3 regions of the Lysobacter panacisoli genome follow, and region 3 is predicted to be linked to each of the others. Evidence: riboswitches for the same ligand, from Rfam matches in the RefSeq annotation. Region 3 holds a riboswitch; each other region holds the start of a gene.

Region 1 (5,082 bases), 210 kb from region 3:
GCGCGCAAACGTGACGCGGGTCAGGCCGCGAGCAGCGCCGGCAGGTCGCGCGGCGAGGACGCCAGGTGCAGCGCGCCGGCCTGGCGCAGTTCGTCCTCGCCGCCGAAGCCCCACAGTACGCCGACGTTGCGCATGCCGTGGTGGCGCGCGCCTTCGATGTCCATGCGCCGGTCGCCGATCATCCAGCACGCATCGGGCGGGAGGTCGAAGCGTCGCAGCGCCTCGGCGATGAGCTGGTCCTTGTGGCTGATGCGTCCGTCGAGCGTGGCGCCGACGACGTCGAGGAAGACGTGTCCGAACGGCAGGTGGTCGACGATCTTGCGCGCATGCGGTTCGTTCTTCGCCGTGACGACCGCGAGGCGATGCCCGGCGGCATGCAGCGATTCGATGGTCTCGCCGATGCCGTCGTAGACCTCGTGCTCGGCCCAGCCGTGGCTCTCGAAGCGATCGCGGTAGTGCAGCACCGCTTCTTCGACGCGCGCTTCATCGTTGAGCAGCGGGCCGAAGCTGGTGCGCAGCGCGGGACCGATCCAGCGGCGCAGTTCGGATTCGGCCGGTACCGGCAGGCCCATCTTCACCAGCGCGTGTTCGACGCAGCGCGTGATGCCGACCGCCGAGTCGATCAGCGTTCCGTCCATGTCGAAGAAGAGCGTGGCCATTACGTGTCCGTTTCCTCACGAAGATTTTCCTTCTCCCCTCGCGGGAGAAGGTGCCCGAAGGGCGGAAGAGGGGAGCCGCTAAGCGGCGTGTTCGACAGCCTTACCCCTCTCCCTGGCCGCCTGCGGCGGCCTGTCCCTCTCCCTCAATGGGAGAGGGAAGAACATGGGGATCGTTACTTCGCGCGTGCCTTCAGCGCCGCCACGGCCGGCAGTTCCTTGCCTTCCAGGAATTCCAGGAACGCGCCGCCGCCGGTGGAGATGTAGGACACGTCGCGTTCGATGCCGTACTTGTCCACGGCCGCGAGCGTGTCGCCGCCGCCGGCGATGGAGAACGCCTTGCTCGCGGCGATGGCGCGCGCCAGCGTTTCCGTGCCCTTGCTGAACGCGTCGAACTCGAACACGCCGACCGGACCGTTCCACACCACCGTGCCGGCGGCCTTGATCAACTCGGCGTAGCGCGCGGCGGTCTGCGGGCCGATGTCGAGGATCATGTCGTCCGCGCCGACCGCGTCGACCGCCTTGACCGTCGCCGGCGCGTCGGCGGCGAAGGCCGGCGCGACCACGACGTCGGTCGGCACCGGGATGTCGGCGCCGCGCGCCTTCGCGTCGGCCATGATCTTCTTCGCGGTGTCGATCAGGTCGTTCTCGACCAGCGACTTGCCCACTCCGTGGCCCATCGCGGCGATGAAGGTATTGGCGATGCCGCCGCCGACGATCAGCTGGTCGACCTTGGACACCAGCGAGGCCAGCAGTTCCAGCTTGGTCGACACCTTGGAGCCGGCGACGATGGCGAGCAGCGGGCGCGCCGGGTTGTCGAGCGCCTTGGCGAGCGCGTCGAGTTCGGCCATCAACAGCGGGCCGCCGGCGGCGACCTTGGCGAAACGCAGCGCGCCGTGCGTGGACGCCTGCGCGCGGTGCGCGGTGCCGAAAGCGTCCATGACATACACGTCGCACAGCGCGGCGTACTTCTTCGACAGCGCTTCGTCGTCCTTGGCCTCGCCGACGTTCATGCGGCAGTTTTCGAGCAGCACCAGCTGGCCCGGCTTCACGTCCACGCCATCGACCCAGTCCTTCACCAGCGGCACGTCGATGCCGAGCAGCTCCGACAGGCGCTTGGCCACCGGCGCGAGCGAATCCTCCTGCGTCCAGGTGCCTTCCTTCGGACGGCCCAGGTGCGAGGTGACCATCACCGCCGCGCCCTTCTCCAGCGCCAGCTTCATCGTCGGCAGGGACGCGGTGATGCGCTGCTCGGAGGTGATGCGGCCGGAATCGATCGGCACGTTGAGATCTTCGCGGATCAACACGCGCTTGCCGGCGAGATCGAGGTCGGACATGCGGACGATGGACATGGGTGCTTCCTCTGCTGCCCTTCCGCGGGGAAGGGTCGGATGGGGGGTGATCGGGAGGTCGGCGGGCCGCACGTTTCGCGTCCGTCGGGCCGTGCATTGTCCCCCGCGAGTCACGCACGGGCAAATCGAACGACGTGCCGAATCTGCGGTTATCCACAAGATTTTGCGTTGACGGATCCGACAGCCCCCACTATGTTGTGGCCGTCGGTGCCGACCTACGGGTCGGATTAAAAGGGAAGCCGGTGCGGACGCGATGCAAAGGCATCGCCTCCAAGGCCGGCGCTGCCCCGCAGCGGTATGGGAAACGAAAGTGGCCTTGGCACTGGGCGTCACGCCTGGGAAGCGGCCACCGGTAGGCGACGCGGCACACGTGCGCGTCTGGTCCCGAGCCCGAAGACCTGCCGACAGCCGCGCGTTGCACACCGCGTGGTGACCGGCCAGGGAGTCTTCGGAGGGAAGACGGTCGGTGTCGCATCCGGTGACGGTTTCCGCCGTCGCCGCGCCGGTCCGTCTCGGGCTGCGCGACACCCCGTTTCCATGCTGATGGCCCCGCGCCCGCGTCGTCCTTCGAGGGAGAGGACGGCCAGACGTGCGCCCACGCACTGGAGTCCGCCATGAATGCCATCACCGAAGCGTCCGCCGTCGCGGCGCCCGCCGCCGCGTCGAACCGCGACGCCGAGCCGTCGCCGGGCTTCGCCCTGACCCCGCCCGCCGCCAACGTCACCATGACGGTGACCAAGCGCAGCGGCCGTCGCGAACCGGTCGACCTCAACAAGATCGTGCGCGCGGTGACGCGCAACGGCGAAGGCCTGTTCGCGGTCGATCCGATGCGCGTGGCCACGCGCACCATCTCCGGCCTCTACGACGGCGCAAGCACGCGCGAGCTGGACGAACTGTCGATCCGCACCGCCGCACTGCTCACCGCCGAGGAGCCCGAGTACGGCCGCCTCGCCGCGCGCCTGCTCGCCGGCGTGATCGAGAAGGAAGTCGCGGGGCTTGAGATCCATGCGTTCTCGCAGTCGGTGCAGCGCGGGCACGAACTGGGCCTCATCAACGACCGCCTGCTGACGTTCGTGCAGGCCAACGCGCGCAAGCTCAACGACGCGATCGATCCCTCGTTGAACCAGCGCTTCGACTACTTCGGCCTGCGCACGCTGTACGACCGCTACCTGCTGCGCCATCCGACCGCGCGCACGGTGATCGAGACGCCGCAGCAGTTCTTCCTGCGCATCGCCTGCGCGTTGAGCGAGGACGTCAACGAGGCGCTGGCGCTGTATCGGCGCATGGCGCAGCTGGACTACATCCCGTCCTCGCCGACGCTGTTCAACTCGGGCACCACGCACGAACAGCTGTCGAGCTGCTTCCTGCTCGACTCGCCAGAGGACTCGCTGGAAAGCATCTACAAGCGCTACATGGACGTGGCGAAGCTGAGCAAGTTCAGCGGCGGCATCGGCCTGTCGTACACGCGCATCCGTTCGCGCGGCTCGCTCATCCGTTCGACCAACGGCCTGTCCAACGGCATCGTGCCGTGGTTGAAGACGCTCGACGCCTCCGTCGCAGCGGTGAACCAGGGCGGCAAGCGCAAGGGCGCGGCCTGCGTGTACCTGGAACCGTGGCACGCGGACATGGAGGAATTCCTCGAGCTGCGCGACAACACCGGCGACGAAGCGCGCCGCACGCACAACCTCAACCTCGCCAACTGGATCCCGGACGAATTCATGCGCCGCGTCGAAGCCGACGGCGAGTGGTCGATGTTCGATCCGGCCAAGGTGCCGCAGCTGACCGACCTGTGGGGCGAAGCGTTCGACCGCGCCTACCACGCCGCGGAAGTCGCGGGCCTGGCGGTGAAGAAGGTCAAGGCGCGCGACCTGTACGCGCGGATGATGCGCACGCTGGCGCAAACCGGCAACGGCTGGATGAACTTCAAGGACAAGTCCAACCGCGCCTGCAACCAGACCCTGCGCGACGGCAACGTCGTACACCTGTCGAATCTGTGCACGGAGATCCTCGAAGTCACCTCGCAGGACGAAACGGCAGTGTGCAACCTCGGTTCGATCAACCTGTCGCACCACGTCGAGCTCTTCGACGACGGTCCGCTGCACGGCGAGGCTGGCCGTTTCGACTTCGACAAGCTGGCCGAGACCGTGCGCTTGGCCGTACGCCAGCTCGACCGCGTGATCGACCTGAACTACTACCCGATCGAAACCGCGCGCCGCGCGAACCTGAAATGGCGTCCGGTCGGCCTCGGTGTGATGGGCCTGCAGGACGTGTTCTTCAAGCTGCGCCTTCCGTTCGATTCAGATGCCGCGCGCGCACTGTCGAAGAAGATCGCCGAGGCGATCTACTTCCACGCGCTGTCGGCGTCCAACGAACTGGCGATGGAGCGCGGCCGCCATCCGGGCTTCGAGGACACGCGCGCGGCGCAGGGCGAGCTGCAGTTCGAAGCCTGGGGTGTGACGCCGGAGGACGACGATCGCTGGAATGCGCTGCGTGCGCGCATCGCCGAGAACGGCCTGCGTAATTCGCTGCTGATCGCGATCGCGCCGACCGCGACGATTGCGTCCATCGCCGGCTGCTACGAATGCATCGAGCCGCAGGTGTCGAACCTGTTCAAGCGCGAGACGTTGTCGGGCGACTTCCTCGTGGTCAACCGTTACCTCGTCGAAGAGCTGAAGGCGCTCGGACTGTGGACGCCGGAACTGCGCGACCGCATCAAGATGACCGAGGGTTCGATCCAGGGCATCGATGCGATCCCCGAATCGCTGCGCGCGGTCTATCGCACGGCGTGGGAGCTGCCGATGCGTTCGCTGATCGACATGGCCGCCGAGCGCGGCGCGTTCATCGACCAGAGCCAGTCGCTGAACCTCTTCATCGAAAGCCCGAACATCGGCCAGCTGTCGTCGATGTACATGTACGCGTGGAAGAAGGGGCTGAAGACGACCTACTACCTGCGCTCGCGCCCGGCGACGAAGATCGCCAAGGCGACGGTCAGCGGTACCGCTGCGCAAACGCCGAAACCCGAGTACACGCCGGTCGAAGCCGTGGCGTGCTCGCTGGAGAATCCCGAGGCGTGC
Region 2 (5,082 bases), 1.3 Mb from region 3:
GTCGTCGTTCGGCGGAGGAGGGCGACGCCGACGAGTCGTCGACGCGCGTGCTGCGACGTCCGGTCTCGTCGTGGCTGTTGCTGTCGATGATGGCGGTGCTGGCGTTCGAGCCCGACGCACCGCTGATGGTGCATCAGGTCGCCATGCTCATCGCGCTGGTCCCGGTGCTGCGCCTGCTGCCGCGCGAAAGCCGGCGCCTGCTTGGCCCGTGGCCCTACGTCGCGACCGGCCTGTACCTGCTCGAACGCCTGGCTTTCCTGATCCTCGCCAATTCTTTCCTGTACCGCCTGTACTACCTCGGGCTTACCACGCTGGCGTTGCTGCTGATGCTGTGGCTGCTGTGGCGTTCGCGCCATGCGCCGCAGGCGGGCTTCACGGGAAAGATGGGCAAGGCGGTACATGTCGCGGCGTGGGTCAGTGTGATTCTGCTCGCCACATCGCTGGTATCGAACGTGATCGGCAACGTGTCGCTGGCCGAGATGCTCACCGCCGGCGTGATCGACAGCGGCTACCTCGCGCTGGTGCTGTACGCGGGCGTCACCGTCTTCGTTGCGCTGCTGCGCTTGATGCTCGCAGGCCGCGGCGTGGCACGCTTCCGTTTGGCACGCGAGCACGCGCCGCCGGTGGCACTGCTGGTGATCCGCCTGCTCACGCTGGTGGCGATGGCGGGCTGGGTCGTGTTCGCGGCCAACCGCTTCCGCATCTTCCGGCCGCTGTACGCGTTCTTCTCGTCGATCCTCACGCATACGTTCCAGTTCGGCGAGATCACCATCAGCCTTGGCCACGTACTGGTGTTCGCGGTCTCGGTTCTGATCGCATTCTGGGCGGCGAAGACGGTGCGCTTCCTGCTGCAGGAGGAGGTGCTCACGCGGATGTCGCTGCCGCGCGGCGTTGGCAACAGCGTGGCCTCTTTGACGTACTACGCGCTGTTGCTGCTGGGCGTGGTGGTGGCCTTGTCGGCGGCGGGCTTCAAGATCAGCCAGCTCGCCTTCGTGTTCGGCGCGCTCGGCGTGGGCATCGGCTTCGGCCTGCAGACCGTGGTCAACAATTTCGTCTCCGGCCTCATCCTGATGTTCGAGCGACCGATCCAGCCCGGCGACGTGGTCGAGATCACCGGTACCTCCGGGCGCGTGCGCGAGATCGGTATGCGCGCCACGACGATCAAGACCTTCGACGGCGCCGACGTGGTCGTGCCGAATGGCACCCTGCTGTCGGAAAAGCTCATCAACTGGACGCTGCTCGACCGCAATCGCCGCCTCGACATCAACCTGGGAGTGGCCTATGGCAGCGATCCGCTCAAGGTGATCGAACTGCTCAAGGTCGCGATCAAGCAGACGCCGGGCGTTTCGTCCGATCCGGCGCCGGCCGTGCTGTTCATGGGGCTGGGCGCGAGTTCGCTGGACTTCGGTCTGCGCGTGTGGACGTACGACTACGACAACAGCGTCAACGTGCGCAGCGACCTGGTCACGCGCATCTATACCGCACTGGTCGAGGCGGGCGTGGAGATCCCGTATCCGCAGCAGGACCTGCACCTGCGCAGCGTCTCGCAGGACGTCGCCGCGATGTTCGCGCGGTCGCCTTCGATCCGGCCCGGCGACGAGCCGGCCTGACGCATCGTCGATCGCCCTGATCCCGGTCAAGCCGGGCGCGATCGTGCATATGACGCATCGCCATGTCGGCGTGCGGTGCGCATTCCTTCGTTCAGCTGCTAGACTGCGCCCGCCCAAGGTGACCGCCGGCTTGTCCGGTGGTTGAAACGGGAATCCGGTGCGCCGCCGTGACTCACGGCCGGCAATTCCGGAGCTGCCCCCGCAACGGTAGGCGAGACAAGGTTCCGCACACGGCCACTGTGCTTCATGCATGGGAAGGCGCGGACCCGAAGACGGTCGATCGACCGCTTCTCTCGCGAGCCCGGAGACCGGCCTCGGTGCGACGTGACATGCGGTGGGCGATGTCATGCGGCCGGAATTCCGTTGTCCCGCGCCGTCATCACGCCTCCTTCCGCCTGTCCTTTTCCATCGAACCCGCGCGGGCAGGCGCGGCCAAGGAGTGTGTCAGTGCATCCGCAGTTTCCGTATTTCAGCCGCCGTGTGCTGGCGGTCGCTTTGCTGTCTTCGATTTCCGCCCTCGCTCCCGCGTTCGCCGAAGGCGGCGCCACCGATCTCGACGAAGTCGTCGTCACCGCCACGCGCACCGCGCAGACGCAGGACCAGACGCTTGCCGCGATCACGGTCATCGACCGCGCCGAGATCGAACGCCTGCAACCGGCCTCCGTGCCGGATCTCTTGACCGGGCGCGCCGGCATCTCGCTCGCCAACAACGGCGGCGTGGGCAAGTCCACGTCGGTGTTCCTGCGCGGCACCGAGTCCGACCACGTGCTGGTGCTGATCGACGGCGTCAAGATCGGTTCGGCCACCAGCGGCGGTGCGTCGCTGCAGGACATTCCGGTCGAACAGGTCGAACGCATCGAAATCGTGCGCGGTCCGTTCTCCAGCCTGTACGGTTCGGAAGCGCTGGGCGGTGTGATCCAGATCTTCACCCGCCGACCGCAGGGTGCGTTCGCTCCGAGCCTCAGCGCCGCCGTCGGCAGCGAGGCGACGCAGCGTTACTCCGCCGGTGTCGCCGGTCGCACGCAGGATGCGGAACAGCGCGGCTGGTACTCGATCAACGCCGCATACCAGTCGACCGACGGCATCAACGCCTACCGCGGCACGCGCAACTTCGATCCGGACAAGGATGGCTATCGCAACAGCTCGCTGACGCTGCAGGGCGGATGGCGCTTCGACGAGCAGTGGGACGCCGACGCGCGCGTGTTCCGTGCCGAGGGCCACAACGAGTACGACGGCAGCGCCAACAACGAGGCCGACACCGTGCAGCAGGCGATCGGCACGCGCGTGCGCTACACCCCGAGTGAGCGGTTGAAGATCACCGCAGGCCTCGGCACCAGCGCTGACCTGAGCGACAACTTCCTCAACGGCGTCTACTCGTCCACCTTCGACACCCGACGCGAACTGGGATCGCTGCAGGCCGATATCGGCATCGCCGATGCGCTGCTGACGCTGGGCTTCGACTGGCTCGGCGACAAGATCGACAGCAACACGGACTATGCGCGTGATCGCCGCATCAATCGTGGCGCGTTCGCGCAGTGGCAGCAGGCGTTCGGAACGCACTCCCTGCAGGCCAGTGCGCGTCGCGACGACGACAGCCAGTTCGGTGGCGAGACCACCGGCAGCGTGCTGTGGGGCTGGGATTTCACGCAGGCGCTTCGCCTGAGCGCGAGCTATGGCACCGCATTCAAGGCGCCCACGTTCAACGAACTGTACTTCCCGGGCTACGGCAATCCGGACCTGGGGCCGGAAACCTCGCGCAGCGTCGAACTCGGCCTGCGCGGCGAACACGGCTGGGGCACGTGGTCGCTCAATGCCTTCGACACGAAGATCGACGACATGATCGCGTTCGACTCGTCGCTGGGTGCGACCGGCGCGCCGAACAACATCGACCGCGCGCGGATCCAGGGCGTCGAAGGCGTGATCGGCACGCAGCTCGCTGGCTGGGACCTGCGCAGCAGCCTGACCTGGCTCGATCCGCGCAACGACGGCGACAACCCGAACCACGACAACCTGCTGCCGCGTCGTGCGAAGCAGAGCGGGCGTATCGACGCGGATCGCCGCTTCGGTGATTTCAGCGTAGGCGCCAGCGTCACCGGTGCGGGTGAGCGTTACGACAACCTGACCAACACCACGCGTCTGGCCGGTTATGGACTGGCCGACCTGCGCGCGGGCTTTGCCTTCGACGAGGCATGGAGTGTGCAGGCGTCCGTCGCGAACGTGTTCGACAAGCGCTACGAAACCGCCGCGCTCTACAACCAGCCCGGACGCACCTGGTTGCTGACCCTGCGCTACCAGCCCGTCGTCCGCTGAGCGGACGTCCACCGCCACCACGAGGTCGCCGATGAAAGCCTTGCCACGTCAAGCCAACCTGGGTCTGTTTACCGCCTTCGCTGCATTGATGGTCGCCACACGCTTCCATCACTTCGGCGACGCGCTGCACTTGCCCGACGCCTCGATGGCGTTGTTCTTCCTCGGCGGCCTCTACCTGCGGAAGCACTGGCAGTTCGCGGTGTTCATCGCGTTGGCGGTTGCGATCGACTGGATCGCGATCGAGCATGCCGGTGTCAGCGACTTCTGCGTCACGCCGGCGTACTCGTTCCTGCTGCCGGCGTACGCCGTGCTGTGGTACGGCGGGCGCTGGTACGCGGACCGCCTGCAGGATGGCTGGGCGTCGCTGCTCGGCGCCGTCGGTGTCGCGCTGGCGTGCGCATCGCTGTCGTTCGCCATCTCCAATGGCGCGTTCTACTGGCTCGGCGGGCGCTACGAGAACCCGCATTTCGCCGAGTACGTCGCACGCGCCTGGCAATGGGGTCCGCTGTTCGTGCGCACGACGATGGCCTATATCGCCGTCGCGCTCGTCGTCCACGCGGTGGCCATGCGGGCGCTGCGCGCTCGTGCCGTCCGCCAGCACAACGTCGCCTGAGGAGGATCCGAGATGACCGCAATCGAACGCAGCACCGTCCTGCCGATTTCGTCGACCCGCAGCCAGATCCTGGTCGCGGCCGCGCTCGCCGCATTGATGATCTGCACGCGCGGACAGCACTTCGCCAGTGTCGACGCATTGCCCAGCGCCTCGTGGGCCGTGTTCTTCCTCGTCGGCGCACTGCTGCGGCCGATGTGGGCGTTGCCGGCGTTCTTCGTGCTCTCATCGGCACTCGACATCGCCAGTCTCGCCAGCGGCACGATCACCGACTGGTGCCTGTCGCCGGCGTACTGGGCGCTTGCGCTGGCCTACGCCACCCTGTGGCTCGGTGGGCACGCCTATTCGCGCCGGCATCGTGACGAATGGCGCACTGTGCCGCGACTCGTCGTCGTCCTGATCGTCGCCGCCAGCATCGCCTATCTGTTCTCGAAGGGCGGGTTCTGGTTCTTCTCCGGCCGCTACGCGGAGCCGACGCTGGCCGGCTTCGTCGCACGTATCCCGCAATACTACCCGCGAGCGCTCGGCACGATGGCCGGCTATGTCGGTGCG
Region 3 (5,082 bases):
CGCGACGATCTTCATTCGGAGCTGTGGTCGGACGTAGTGGCGACACTGGCGCGCGCCAAGCCCGGTACTGCGTTTAGCATCGAAGGCGCTGCGCGCGCGGGTGAACGCGTCGCGCTGTGCGGCCTTCCCGCCGTGCAGGCAAGCGTGACGACGCCGGCGGGCGTGGATGTGCCGGTGCTGCGCGATCCCACGACCGGATCGCGCGCCTGCGCGGCGTTCTGGCCGCGCGAGGGCGGCTGGCATCGCCTGCGTTCCGGCGAACGCGAGCAGTGGCTGTATGTGCGCGCCGCGAACGAGGCGCCGGGCCTTCGCGCGAACGAACTGCGCACGGCGACGCTGGCGCTGGCCACTTCGGCTCCGGCCGTCGCGACGACGAACACTGTCGTTGCGCCGCGTCATCCGACCTCGCGCTGGCCGTGGTGGTTGTCGTGGCTGCTGGCGAGCGTCGCGCTGTGGTGGTTCGAGCGTTCGCGCCTCGGTCGTCGGGCGGCCTGAGTCGCCTCCACGAAGCGAGGAGGGCCGCGTTGCAGGGCTCCCGGGCCTCATCGACGGAGCAGAACGCCCCGCCATCCGGGCTCCGAGCCTCAGCGACGGGACAAAACGCCTGGCCGTCCGGGCTCCCGAGCCTCATCGACCGGGCAAAACGCCTCGTCGCTCGAGCTCCGGAACCTCATCGGCCGGGCAAAACGCCTCGTCGTCCCGGCTCCCGAACCTCGTCGGCCGGGCAACATGCCTCATCGTCCGAGCTCCGAGCCTCATCGACGGAGCAAAACGCTTCGCCGACCGGGCGCACTCGCCTCATGGGCGGAGCAATGCGCTTCGCCGTTCGAGCTCGCGAGCTTCATGGATGGGGCAAAACGCCTCGCCGTCCGGGCCCCGAGCCCGGCAGGCGGAGCCCGGAGACCCAAGGCGAGGCGTCGAGGCTCGGCGATGAGCCTGCGGATGCGTCGCGCTCGACCTCGAATGCCCGACAGCAAGAAGCCCGGCCAAGAGCCGGGCTTCCTGTCGTCTGCGTAGCGGACTGGGTCAGTTGACGGGCGCGTAGCGCAGCGTCAGGTACCACTCGCGGCCGGGCTGGTTGTAGAACGACACGGTCTCGTATTCGCGATCGAACACGTTGGCGACGCGGGCCTGCAGCGTCAGCGCGTCGCTCAGCGCGTACTCGGCGCGCAGGTCGAGCGTGCCGTAGCCGGCGAGACGGCGCGTGTTGGCGACGTCGTCGTAGCGCGAGCCTTCACCGGCCGCGGTGACGCCGACGCGGAACGCGCCGAAGGCACGGTCGATCTCGATGCGTGCGCTGTTCTTCGCGCGGCGGGCGAGGTCGTTGCCTTCGAAGAAGCCGGAGCGGTTCTCGGTGTCGAGCCAGCTGATCGCGCCGTTGACGGTCCAGTCGGCGAGCGTGGCGTTGGCGGTGAGTTCGGCGCCGCGCATGCGCGCACTGTCGACGTTGTTCGGGCGGTTCTGGCTGGCGTCGAAGGCGATCAGGTCGTCGACGTCGGTGCTGAAGGCGTCGAGGTTCACGCCCACGCCGTCGCCCTGCCAGCCCACGCCGAGTTCCCACGTCTCCGACTCTTCCGGATCGAGGTCCGGATTGCTGAAGAACGGGAAGTACAGCTCGTTGAAGGTCGGCGCCTTGAAGGCGGTGCCGTAGCCCGCGCGGACGCGCCAGTTCTCGGCGAAACTCATGCCCCACGCCGCGCTGCCGGTGGTGTGCCCGCCGAACTGTTCGTTGTCGTCGCGACGCACGCTCGCCTCGAGCGACTGCGCACCGAAGCGGCCCTGGTACTGCACGAACGCGGCCTTGTTGTCGCGCTCGGTCTCGTCGTAGGTGGTGGTCGCATCGACGCGGTCGCGCAGCCAGTCCAGGCCCAGCGTCAGCAGCTGGCCGCTGGCGATGCCGAAGTCGCCCTGCAGCGTCGCGCTGTCGCGATCGGTGCTGAAGAAATCGACGAAGTCCTCGCCGAGGAAGTTGTCGGAGGCATCGACGTTGCGGCCGGCGGTGAGGTGCAGGTCGACGCGCTCGGACGGGCGCCAGCGCAGCTTGCCGCCGATCACCTGCTGGATCGTCTCGGAACGATCGGTGAAATCGCCGTCGAATTCGTTGTCGCCCTCGTTGCGCAGCGCATGGCCTTCCAGGCTCCACTGCTCGCCGAACTGCACGCCGCCGCGCAGCGACAGCGCATCCTTGTCGTAGCCGTCGCGATCTGGCTGCGAGTCGGTGGCGATGAAGCAGCCCGCGCCGTCGAAGGTCAACGGATCGAAGAAACCGTTGCAGGCGTTGATGCCGGTGGTGCGCGTGTGCTGGTAGTCGGCGCCGAACCAGGCGCGCTCGCTGGCGCCGCCGAAGCCCATGCCGTATCCGAGCGAGTCGTTGCTGCCGGCATCGAACCGCACGCGCGGCACGAATGCGCCGCGGTCGCGACGGGTGAACACCTGGATCACGCCACCGATGGCGTCGCTGCCGTACAGGCTCGCGCGCGGACCGCGCACGATTTCCACGCGCTCGATCATTTCGATCGGCAGGTCCTGGAACGACACCAGCCCCGAGGTCGATGAACCGATGCGGATGCCGTCGACCAGCACCAGCACGTGGTCGGATTCCGCGCCGCGCAGGAACAGCGTGGTCAGCTTGCCCTGGCCGCCCTGGTTGGACAGCGAGATGCCGGCGCGGCCCTGCAGCAGTTCGGGCAGCGAGCGCGCCTGGCTGTGGCGGATCTGTTCGGCGTCGATCACTTCCACCGGTGTGAGCGCATCGTTGACGCTGATCGCGGTGCGGTTGGCGGTGACGACGACTTCGTCGAGATCGGTGGCGGCCTGCGCGCGGGCGAGGGCGGGCAACGCGAGGGCGCAGGCGAGCGCGAGTGCGGCGTGGATCGGGGTGGCATTACGCGGGGACATCGTTTTCTCCAGCGCGCGGACGGGCCGCGTCGGACAGCGGGAAGTCGCGTGGAGAAAGCGGGCTGCGTGGCGGGCGCGCATCGCGCCGGCATCGCCGCCGCGACGCCCTCCGCATCGCAACCAGTGGCGGGTCGAATGACCCTGCGTCCAGGCCGGTCTCCGGACTCGCGAGTGGAGGCATGCCTCCGGGCGCGGCGCCTTCCCGTGCGATCGCACAGTGGCGGTTGCCGTGCCTTGCTCGCTTACCGTTGCGGGGGCAGTGCCGGAATGGCCGCGGGCGGCGTCACCGGCTTCCCGTTTCAACCCGTTGGCGGACGCCGTCGGGTCACCTGAAAGCGCGCGCAGTCTACGCGATACCGGCCTCGTGGGCCAAAGCGCCGGGGGCTTGGGAGCCGCAGGGTTACTCGCGTTCGCCGGGTTCGTCGAACAGCGACGGCATGGCCATGCTGCTCTCTTCGCCCATCTGCGTGGTCGTGACCGGCGCGGCGGCCGGCCGGTAGCGTGGCGGCGGCAGCAGGGCGATGGCGGCTTCGGCGGCGACGACCAGCTCGCTGCGGCGTTCGTCGGAGATCTCCTGCCAATGGCAGTCCTGCAGCGCACCCTCGATGGCGTACAGCAGGTTGAGGGTGGGCTTGAAGCCCGCGCGCTTGACGCGCATGAAAGCATCCACCGTACCCGCCGCGGCCAGGTCCTCGCGGGTGCGAAGGCCGACCTGGCGCAGCCAGGCGGCGGACTTGGGTCCGATGTTGCGCAGCTTGTCCGTACTCGTACCCGTCGTCATTCCAGCGACTCCACGAATGCCTGCGCGATCGACTCCAGGCCGTGCTGGTCTTCAACGTCAAAACGGGCGTGTTCAGGACTGTCGAGATCGAACACGCCGATCAGGGAGCCGTCGGCGGCCACCAGCGGCACCACCAACTCCGAGTTGGAGGCCGAATCGCAGGCGATATGACCCGGGAACGCATGGACGTCCTCGATGCGCTGGGTCTGGCGGGTGCTGGCCGCGGCACCGCACACGCCCTTGTCGAGCGGGATGCGCACGCAGGCCGGCAGGCCCTGGAACGGGCCGACGACCAGTTCGCGACCGTCGAAGAAATAGAATCCCACCCAGTTGAGCGCCGGCAGCGAGTGGTAGACCAGTGCCGAGAGGTTGGCCGCGTTGGCGATGCGGTCGCGCTCACCGTGCAGCAGCGCGCGCGCCTGCGCGAGCAGCTGTGCGTACTGTTCCGGCTTGGGGCCGCTTAGACTTTCGCTGGTGAACATGAGCGCCTCTTTCCTGAAGTCTAACAGTGTGGGCGGAACCGGCGCGGGCAAGGGCGCGCGGCGTCAATGAGCCGCGGCTGGTTCGTCACGGGCACCGACACGGGCATCGGCAAATCGCTGGCCAGTGCGACGCTGCTGCACGCATTGCGCACGCGTGGCTTGCGTGCGGTGGGCATGAAGCCGCTCGCGAGCGGTTGCGAATACACGCCGGAAGGATGGCGCAACGAGGATGCACTCGCGTTGCAGGCGGCGAGCGATCCGCGCCCCGCGTACGAGGACGTGAATCCGTACGCATTGCCGCAGCCGCTGGCGCCGGAGCTGGCCGCCGCCGACGCAGGCGTCGAGATCGCGCTGGCGCCGATGCTCGACGCCTTCGAGCGCCTGTCGGCGCATGCAGACACGGTCGTCGTGGAGGGTGTGGGAGGATGGGCCGCACCGCTGTCGGCCACGCTGGACCAGCGCGATCTGGTCCGTGCGCTGGACTTGCCGGTGGTGCTGGTGGTCGGGCTGCGCCTGGGCTGCATCAACCATGCGCGGCTGACCGCGCGCGCGATCGAGGCCGACGGGCTGCACCTGGCGGGCTGGATCGCCAACGACATCGACCCGCACATGGCGCGCGCGGACGACAACTTCGAATTGCTCCTGCAACGCCTGCCGGTTCGGTGCTGGGGCCGACTTCCGTTCCGTGATACACCCGAACCGGCAAAGTTGGCGCATTTGCTCGAAACGGCGTGATTGCCCATCCCCGTGACCAATGGGGGATGGGGCCTCCCATCGGAATGTTAGACTGGTCGGTATAGGAATTAGAGCCAATCTGAGCTGCAACGCTCGTACATGACGGAATCGGAGTCTTCCCCCATGCTCAAGAACCCGCGCACGGTGGCTGTCGCCGCCGCGTTGGCACTCGCACTGTCCGCCTGC

The links. Region 3 has a riboswitch for cobalamin ahead of btuB (TonB-dependent vitamin B12 receptor). Riboswitches for the same ligand answer to the same signal wherever they lie in the genome.
Region 1: linked by a shared signal. The riboswitch ahead of FOF45_RS09935 (ribonucleoside-diphosphate reductase subunit alpha) and the one ahead of btuB (TonB-dependent vitamin B12 receptor) in region 3 are both predicted to bind cobalamin.
Region 2: linked by a shared signal. The riboswitch ahead of btuB (TonB-dependent vitamin B12 receptor) and the one ahead of btuB (TonB-dependent vitamin B12 receptor) in region 3 are both predicted to bind cobalamin.

Annotation. Positions count from the first base shown of each region.
Region 1 is NZ_VLNU01000001.1:2,111,756-2,116,837, reverse strand. It holds gene FOF45_RS09945 (HAD hydrolase-like protein) at 21-659, opposite strand; gene FOF45_RS09940 (phosphoglycerate kinase) at 833-2,008, opposite strand; cobalamin riboswitch at 2,197-2,428, shown strand; gene FOF45_RS09935 (ribonucleoside-diphosphate reductase subunit alpha) at 2,734-5,082, shown strand, end outside.
Region 2 is NZ_VLNU01000001.1:3,235,707-3,240,788, forward strand. It holds gene FOF45_RS15205 (mechanosensitive ion channel domain-containing protein) at 1-1,610, shown strand, start outside; cobalamin riboswitch at 1,710-1,941, shown strand; gene btuB (TonB-dependent vitamin B12 receptor) at 2,058-3,920, shown strand; gene FOF45_RS15215 (hypothetical protein) at 3,952-4,533, shown strand; gene FOF45_RS15220 (hypothetical protein) at 4,546-5,082, shown strand, end outside.
Region 3 is NZ_VLNU01000001.1:1,904,161-1,909,242, forward strand. It holds gene FOF45_RS08960 (carboxypeptidase regulatory-like domain-containing protein) at 1-495, shown strand, start outside; gene btuB (TonB-dependent vitamin B12 receptor) at 1,027-2,898, opposite strand; cobalamin riboswitch at 3,032-3,246, opposite strand; gene FOF45_RS08970 (TfoX/Sxy family protein) at 3,299-3,679, opposite strand; gene FOF45_RS08975 (GAF domain-containing protein) at 3,676-4,161, opposite strand; gene bioD (dethiobiotin synthase) at 4,228-4,896, shown strand; gene FOF45_RS08985 (efflux RND transporter periplasmic adaptor subunit) at 5,020-5,082, shown strand, end outside.